Regions from separate parts of the Nocardioides sp. T5 genome, predicted to be linked through region 1. Evidence: predicted binding sites of a transcription regulator. Region 1 holds the regulator's gene; the other holds the start of a gene.
What was found. Region 1 encodes LexA, which represses DNA repair genes until DNA is damaged. Its sites were predicted from a motif close to TCGAACANNTGTTCGA; they were not measured.
Positions count from the first base shown of each region.

Region 2: the regulator LexA is predicted to act here: its motif matches at 2,504-2,519, upstream of recA (recombinase RecA).

Region 1 covers NZ_CP182415.1:3,787,581-3,791,970, reverse strand. Annotated here, with positions in the region: gene ACNKF0_RS18560 (sulfotransferase family 2 domain-containing protein) at 1-660, opposite strand, end outside; gene ACNKF0_RS18555 (NAD(P)/FAD-dependent oxidoreductase) at 782-2,008, opposite strand; gene lexA (transcriptional repressor LexA) at 2,067-2,789, opposite strand; gene ACNKF0_RS18545 (SDR family NAD(P)-dependent oxidoreductase) at 2,917-3,699, shown strand; gene ACNKF0_RS18540 (NAD(P)/FAD-dependent oxidoreductase) at 3,709-4,390, opposite strand, start outside.
Region 2 covers NZ_CP182415.1:2,127,600-2,131,989, forward strand. Annotated here, with positions in the region: gene ACNKF0_RS10320 (DinB family protein) at 1-361, shown strand, start outside; gene ACNKF0_RS10325 (class I SAM-dependent methyltransferase) at 358-975, shown strand; gene ACNKF0_RS10330 (DUF3046 domain-containing protein) at 972-1,166, shown strand; gene ACNKF0_RS10335 (MFS transporter) at 1,163-2,416, shown strand; gene recA (recombinase RecA) at 2,657-3,709, shown strand; gene ACNKF0_RS10345 (regulatory protein RecX) at 3,699-4,390, shown strand, end outside.

The DNA of each region.
Region 1 (4,390 bases):
GCGCAGCTCGGCGGAGTGCTGTCGGTCCCGGCCGCCGGGTGAGGTCTGGTTCTTCGGCGCGGTCGGCACCGCCGGGGCGCCGATGCGCTCGCACACCTCGGCGAAGTCGCGGTCGAACCTCTCGAGCCGCCCCACGAAGTCGACCCGGTTGAGATCGATCATCCGGCTCTGCAGCGTCAGGTGCTGGTCGGTGCCCGGCACGGCAGACAGGTCCTGGGCGGCGGTCCAGCGGGCGAACTCCTCGACCGTCTGCATCCGCTCGTGGGTCGCCGCGTCGAAGTCGTAGTAGTTGTGGTCGACGACCTTGTCGTGCCACGCCGAGACGAAGCGGTCGAGCGGGTCGCGCACGAAGGCGAAGGTGAAGTAGTCGGCGAAGCTGGCGAGCGGGTAGCGCACCCGCATCGCGTGGTCGACGTCCATGCTCACGCCGTGGGTCTCGCAGTGGTGGCGGATGGTGCGCGTCGCGACCTTGGCGACCCGGTACCAGACGAACCGGTGGCTGTGGCTGATCGTGAGGTTGTACGCCAGCGGGCTGAGCCAGGCGGACGCCTCGCCCGCCGCGGCCAGCCGGTCGACCTCGACCTGCGCGTCCACCGTGTAGCGGCGCCGGTTGCCCGGGCGGGTGCGGAAGACCGTGGGGTCGGGGGCCTCGGATGACATCGGCGCGAGGCTACACGGATCCACCGTTGGTCGAGGAGGTCGCGCAGCGACCGTCACGAGACCAGGTCGGTCCGGGTCTCGTGACAGGCGCCGGGGCGCCTTCCTCGACCAGCGGGGGAGCTCAGTCGAAGGGGATGCGGCCTCGCAGCGACTCCGGGTCGGCGACCGGCTCCTTGCCGGTCTCCGCGATGAGGGCGCGGGCCTGGTCGACGCTGTCCCAGACGTTCCAGAGCACCACGCCGCGGACCTGCCCGGACTGGAGGTAGTAGACGACGCCGGTGCCGACCTCGCCGTCCTTCCAGTCCTCCACCAGGTCGAGGTCGCTGCGGGTCTCGCCGACGGCCTCGTAGCCGTGGTCGAGGATGTCGGACCAGAAGAAGGGGGTGTAGTCGTAGGCGTCGTAGGCGTCGTCGGAGCCGGCCATCACCTTGCCGGCGTGCTCCCCGGACTTCTCCGCGTGGTCGACGTGCTCGACGCGGCGGCGGCCGAGGAGGGCGTCGGGGTAGGACGCGACGTCGCCCGCGGCGTACACGTCGGGGTCGCTGGTGCGCAGGTGCTCGTCCACGACGACGCCGTTGTCGACCTCGAGCCCCGCGGCCTCGGCGAGGCCGGTGCGCGGCAGCACGCCGATGCCGATGACCGCGGCGTCGGCGGTGATGGAGGTGCCGTCCGCGAGGCGGATCCGGACGCCGCCGTCGTCCTCCTGCCCGCCCTCGACCGAGCCGTGCACGACGGTGACGCCGCGGTCGGCGAAGTCCTTGGTCAGGGTGGCGGCGAGCGCGCGCGGGAACATCTGCTCCTGCACGTCCTCGAGGTCGAGCACGAGCGTGACCTGCACGCCGTTCTGCACGAGGGAGGAGGTGATCTCCGAGCCGATGTAGCCGCCACCGATGACGGCGACGTGGCTGCCCTCGGTCGCGACCGCGCGCAGCCGCTGGTAGTCGGCGGCGGTGCGGTAGTAGATGACCCGCGGGCCCGGGTCGACGGCAAGCACGCGCGGCTCGGCGCCCGTGGCCAGCAGCAGCTTGCCGTAGCCGACACTGCTGCCGTCGGCGAGGCGTACGACGTGGGCGCCGGGGTCGATCTCCGTGACCGTCGTGTCGGTGACCAGGTCGACGCCCTCGTCGTCGTCGAGGTCGCCGGCGAGCGAGGACCCCTCGAGGGTCTCGTCATCCTTGAGCCAGAGGTCCTTGGACAGCACCGGCCGGTAGACGGGCTTGTCGGGCTCGGAGCCGATCACCGCGACCCGACCGCTCCCGTCCTGTGAACGGATGCCCTTCACGGCGCTCGCCGCAGCGACCCCCGCACCGACGATGACGTAGTCATAGGACTGCTCGACGTTGCTCATGCACGCCATCGTGGCCCGCGGGTGGGCGCCTTTCAACGGCGTCCCACCCCTGCGGTCGTCAGAGGCTGCGCAGCACCGCCGTCACGACGCCGAGGATCGTGGCGTTGTCGCCCGGGATCGGGTCGTAGGCGTCGTTGTGGGGGAGCAGCCACACGTGGCCGTCCTTGCGCTGGAAGGTCTTCACCGTGGCCTCGCCCTCGATCATCGCCGCGACGATCTGGCCGTTGGTGGCGGTCTGCTCCTGGCGGATGACGACGTAGTCGCCGTTGCAGATCGCCGCGTCGACCATCGAGTCGCCGGAGACCTCGAGGAGGAAGAGCGTGCCGTCGCCGACGAGCTGCTTGGGCAGCGGGAAGACGTCGGTGACCTGCTCCTCGGCGAGGATCGGGCCACCGGCGGCGATCCGGCCGACGACCGGGATGTTGACCGCGGTGGGGTGGACGTCGCCGATGCCGGTCTCGTCGACGCTCGACTCCTCGCCGCTGGACATCGAGCGGCGTGCGGCCATCACCTCGGGCAGGAAGACCTCGAGGGCGCGGGGGCGGTTGGGGTCGCGCTTGAGGAAGCCCTTGCCCTCCAGCACGCGCAGCTGGTGGGCGACGCTGGACGACGAGGTGAGGCCGACGGCCTGGCCGATCTCACGCATCGACGGCGGGTAGCCCTTGGTCTCGATGGAGTCCTTGATCGTGGCGAGCACCCGCTGCTGGCGCGGGGTCAGGCCGGTCGCGTCCGGGGGGCCGTCGGGCATCTCGATGACGTTCTTGTCGTCCTGCTTGGCCATGCGTCCTCCACTACGTCGACCCCTCCGTCCGCGGCTGGACAGGGAGGATCTGGTGAGCCCACCGTAGTCCTCATCGGCGGGTGGGATCAAACACCTGTTCGAAGCCGCGTGTCGCTACTGTCAGCAGATGCAGACCTCGTGCGTCGTCACCGGTGGGGCCCGTGGGATCGGGCGCGGGATCGCGGAGCTGATGGTCGCGCGCGGCCACCACGTCGTCATCGGCGACGTCGACGGCTGGGCGGCGGCCGCGACGGCGGCCGAGGTCGGCGCGGTCGCCGGCCTCGCCCAGGACGTACGAGATCCCGACTCGCACCGCCTCGTCGCGGAGGAGGCGGTACGGCACGGCCGGCTGGTCGCGTGGTTCAACAACGCCGGCGTCGGCGACGACGGCACCCTCGCCGCACTGACCGAGGAGCAGGTACGCCGGCTGGTGGAGGTCAACCTGCTCGGTACGACGTGGGGCACCCGCGCCGCGTTGGCGGCGTTCGGTCCGGCCGGGGGAGACGTCGTCAACGTCGCGTCCCTCTCCGGGCTCGGGCCCGTGCCGGGCTACAGCATGTACGCCGCCACGAAGGCCGCGGTCGTCTCGCTGTCCGCGTCGGTCAACGCCGAGTCCCCGCGCGGCGTGCGGGTCCACGCGCTGTGCCCGGACGGCGTCGACACCGCGATGCTCGCCGCGCAGGACCCCGACGGCCTCGGCTCCCAGCTCACCTGGTCCGGCGGCTCGATCCTGGGCGTGTCCGAGGTCGCCGCCGCGGCCGTCGACCTCGTCGGCTCGCGCCGGGTCGTGCGGACGGTGCCCGCCTGGCGCGGGGGAGTCGTGCGTGGTGCGGCCCTCGCCCCCGGGTCGCTCGGGCCCCTTGCCCGGTTGTTCGCTGCCCAGGGACGACGGGCCATGAAGCGGCGCTGACCGGTCCGGTCAGGGCAGCCGCACCTGGCCGTGCTTCATCTTCCACAGGAAGTACTTCTCGAAGCCCAGCTTCATCGCGTGCGCCTGCGGTCCGGGGATCAGCACGCCGTGCTTGCGCGGCGGCAGCATCTTGTCGGCGAGGATGATGACGCCGTTGTTGCCGGCGTCCATCACGCACACGGCGGCGATGTCACCGAACTTCTTGTGCGCGTCGGGGGTCTCGCCCTTGATCTGCGAGGCGATGTTCTTCGCGGCGACGTGGGCCTGCTGCTCGGTCGGGAAGCCGGTCTTGGGGATGCCTACCGGCGTCGGGGTCTGCCACGGGACGTCGACCGCGGCGGCCACCCCGACGGCGTACACGTCGTCGTAGGCCTCGCTCTGGTAGGTGTCGCGCACCTTCACGAAGCCGTTGTCGTCGGCGATCTTGGGGGTGCGGGTGATGACCTCCTGGCCGGAGAACGGCGGGATGATCATGGCGTAGCCGAAGTCGACGGTGCGCCCGTCGGCCAGCACGAGGCGGCCGTCGTCGACGTGGTCCATCGCGGTGTCGAGGACGGTGTCGATGTTCTCCTTCTTGAGGAACATCCCGAGCAGCTTCTCGCCGTGGGGGAGGCCGCCGATGCCGAAGTGGCCGAGGAACGGCTCGGCGCTGACGTAGGTGAGCTTGACCCGGTCCTTGAGGCCGGCCTTC
Region 2 (4,390 bases), 1.7 Mb from region 1:
TCCGCGGCCCGGCGTCTGGTCGCCGCTGGAGTACGCCTGCCACGTGCGCGACGTGCACGTGCTCTTCGCCGAGCGGGTCCGGCTGATGCTCGCCGAGGACGTCCCCACCTTCGCGAGCTGGGACCAGGACGCCACCGCGGTCGAGCGCGACTACGGCAGCCAGGACCCCGACGCGGTCGCCGCCGAGCTGGCCGAGGCGTCCCGGGCGGTCGCGGTGCTCTACGCGTCCGTCACCGATGACTCGCGCGGCCGGCGCGGGCTGCGGTCCAACGGCGACGAGTTCACCGTGGAGAGCCTCGGTCGCTACCACCTGCACGACGTCGTCCACCACCTCCACGACGTGGGAGCCCTCCGCGGATGAAGGAGACCGTCCGGGCCTACGACCGCGACGCGCAGGCGTACGCCGCCCGCACGGCAGCGATGCCGGCCTCGGTGCGCGCCGACATGGAGCACCTCGCGACGCAGCTCGGGTCGGGCGCGCGCGTCCTGGAGATCGGCTCCGGCGGCGGGCGCGACGCTCTGCTGATGGAGGAGCTGGGTCTGGTCGTACGACGCACCGACGTCACGCCCGGCTTCGTCGCGCTGCTGCGCGGGGCGGGACACCCCTGCGACCTCCTCGACCCGCTCGTCGACGACCTCGCCTCGCCCGGCGGACCGTACGACGCCGTCTGGGCCAACGCCTCGCTGCTCCACGTCGACCGGGACGACCTGCCGACGGTGCTCACCCGGATCGCCCGCGTCACCCGGCCCGGGGGCCTGCTCCGGGCGTCGTTCAAGGAGGGCGACGGGGAGGGCTGGTCCACCCACGGGACGATCAGCGGCCCGCGGCACTTCACCTACTGGCGGGCACCCGACCTGGAGGTCGTCGCAGCGGGCGCGGGCTGGACCGACGTCGTCGTCCGCCAGGGCCTGGAGGGCGACCGGGGGGAGACCTGGCTCGAGCTGTCGGCTGCCCGTGATGGGGTGTCGGCATGAGGCACACGGAGTTCTGGACGCGGCTCGACGAGGCCCTCGGGCCGGCGTACTCCCGCAGCTGGGCCGAGCTGACGGTCGTGCGCGACCTCGACGGCCGGACGACCCAGGAGGCGCTCGACGCCGGGATGGCGCCCAAGCAGGTGTGGGCGGCCGTGCGTCGTCAGCTCGAGCTGCCGGACAGCGAGCGATGACGACGGGGGTCGCGGGGCTCACCGTCGCGGAGGTCCAGCGGCGTACGGTCCGCACCCTCGTCGTCTCCCAGGCCGTCGGCGCCGTCGGTGTCACCATCGGTGTCGCGACGGCGTCGCTGCTGGCGCGCGACATCTCCGGCAGCGAGACCATGGCCGGTCTCGCGCAGACCTTCCAGGTCCTGGGCACGGCGGCGGCGGCCTACGGGCTCGCGCGCGTGATGCGCCGCCGCGGGCGGCGGGTCGGCCTGGTCGCCGGCTACCTGATCGGAGCGACCGGGGCCGTGCTCGCCGTCGTCTCCGGCGTCGTCGACTCGATGGCGGTGCTGCTCCTCGGCGCGGTGATGCTGGGCGCCACCACGGCGGTCAACAACGGCTCGCGCTACGCCGCGACCGACCTCGCGACCGAGGAGCACCGCGCCCGCGCGCTGTCCGTCGTGGTGTGGGCCACGACCGTCGGTGCCGTCGCCGGCCCCAACCTCACGGGGGTGGGGGCGTCCGTGGCGCGTACGATGGGCGTGCCCGAGCTGACCGGAGGCTTCGCCATCGGCGCGGTGGTGCTCGTCGTCGCCGCGGGCTGGGTCTGGTGGCGGCTGCGTCCCGACCCGCTGCTCCTCGCGCAGGAGACGGCCGGCGTCACGCCAGCTACCGGTCCCGAGCCGCGCGGCCGGTCGTGGGGCCGCTTCGTGGCCGTCGTGCGCGACGTGCCCGCCGTCGGCGCCGCGGTGATCGCCATGGCCTGCGCCCACGCCGCGATGGTGACCGTCATGATCATGACGCCGCTCCACATGGAGCACGGCGGCGCGCAGCTGGAGATCATCGGCTTCGTCATCTCGGTCCACGTGCTCGGCATGTTCGCCTTCTCGCCCGTCGTCGGGTGGGCGGCCGACCGGTTCGGCCGCAGCGCCGTCCTGGTCACCGGTGGCGTCGTCCTGCTCGTCTCGCTGGCGCTGTGCGGCCTCTCGCCGCAGGGCACCTCGTGGCAGATCTTCACAGGGCTCTTCCTCCTCGGCCTCGGCTGGTCCTGTGCCACCGTCGCCGCGTCGACGGTCATCGCCGACCGCACGCCCATCGAGGCCCGCACCGACGTGCAGGGCACCTCCGACATGGCGATGGCGCTCACCGCCGCCGGGGGAGGAGCGCTCGCGGGGGTGATCGTCGGCGAGCTGGGCTACCCCGCGCTGGCGATGTTCGCCGCGCTGCTGGCCGGGGCCGTCGTCGTCGCGGGCGCGGTCACCCGCAAGCACGCCTGACCCGTCCGGACCGACCCGCGACCGGCCTGCGACCGGCCTGCGACCGATCCGCGACCGGGGGCCGACACGCCGGACGCGGAGCGCGCGTCGAACACCTGTTCGGGCTACTGTGCATCCACAGGTACGACGAGGGGCGAGGTTGTCCACAGCGTTCGACCGTCCTGATCAGGGACTGTCGGTGGCTCGCCCTAGCGTCGCAGACGTACCTCTCACGACACGACGACAAGACAGGACACAGCAATGGCTGGTGCAGACCGCGAGAAGGCCCTCGACGCCGCGCTCGCACAGGTGGAGAAGCAGTTCGGCAAGGGCTCGGTCATGCGACTGGGCGACGAGACGCGTGCGCCGCTCGAGGTGATCCCCACGGGGTCGATCGCCCTCGACGTGGCTCTCGGACTGGGCGGCCTGCCGCGCGGTCGTGTCGTGGAGATCTACGGCCCGGAGTCCTCCGGAAAGACGACGGTCGCCCTCCACGCGGTGGCCAGCGCCCAGGCGGCCGGCGGCATCGTCGCCTTCATCGACGCCGAGCACGCGCTCGACCCCGACTACGCCAAGGCCCTCGGTGTCGACACCGACGCGCTCCTGGTGTCCCAGCCCGACTCGGGTGAGCAGGCGCTCGAGATCGCCGACATGCTGATCCGCTCCGGCGCGCTGTCGCTGATCGTCATCGACTCGGTGGCCGCGCTCGTGCCCCGCGCCGAGATCGAGGGCGAGATGGGTGACAGCCACGTCGGCCTCCAGGCGCGCCTGATGAGCCAGGCGCTCCGCAAGATGACCGGTGCCCTCAACAACTCCGGCACCACCGCGATCTTCATCAACCAGCTGCGCGAGAAGATCGGCGTGATGTTCGGTTCGCCGGAGACCACGACCGGTGGTCGTGCGCTGAAGTTCTACTCCTCGGTGCGCCTCGACGTGCGTCGCATCGAGACCCTCAAGGACGGCACCGACATGGTCGGCAACCGCACCCGCGTCAAGGTCGTGAAGAACAAGGTCGCCCCGCCGTTCAAGCAGGCCGAGTTCGACATCATGTACGGCAAGGGCATCAGCCGCGAGGGTGGCCTGATCGACGTGGGTGTCGAGGCGGGCCTGATCCGCAAGGCCGGCGCCTGGTACACCTACGAGGGCGACCAGCTCGGCCAGGGCAAGGAGAACTCGCGCAACTTCCTGCGCGACAACCCCGACCTCGCCAACGAGATCGAGAAGCTCATCCTCGAGAAGCTGGGTGTGACTCCGGCCGTCGACAAGCCCAGCGACGACCTGAGCGACGAGCCCATCGGGGTCAATGACTTCTGACGAGTCGCGTCCCGCACCCGACTGGGTCGGCGACGTCGGCCTCGGGGTCCAGGCGTGGGTGGGGGACTCCCCACCCACGTCGGAGCCGTCGCCGACGGCCAGGGGTCGCGACCGACGTGGCGGCGGCCGGCAGGACGGTGCCCGGCGTGAGGGCCGCAAGGCCCGCGCGGGCGGACGTGGTCGCACCCGGACGTGGGAGGAGCGGGAGGCGGCCAGGCTGGCCCGCGAGGAGGCGGCGGCCGCGGAGGTCGAGGCCGACCCGGAGGCCGTGGCACGCAAGATCCTCCTCGACACGCTGACCGGGCAGGCCCGCTCACGCCAGGAGCTCGCCGACAAGCTGGCCAAGCGGGGGGTCCCCGACGAGCTGGCCGGGCAGCTCCTCGACCGCTTCACCGAGGTCGGCCTGATCGACGACGCCGCCTACGCCCGGCAGTGGGTGGAGAGCCGCCACCGCAGCCGCGGGCTGGCTCCCCGGGCGCTGGCGCAGGAGCTGCGTCGCAAGGGCATCGACGACGACGACGCGAAGTCGGCCCTGGAGCAGATCGACGAGGGCGACCAGCACGCGGCCGCCCGCGCGCTCGTCGACAAGAAGCTGCGCTCGATGCGCGGGCTCGACCACCAGGTGGCCACCCGGCGGCTGGCCGGCATGCTCGCCCGCAAGGGCTACGCCGCCGGCCTGGC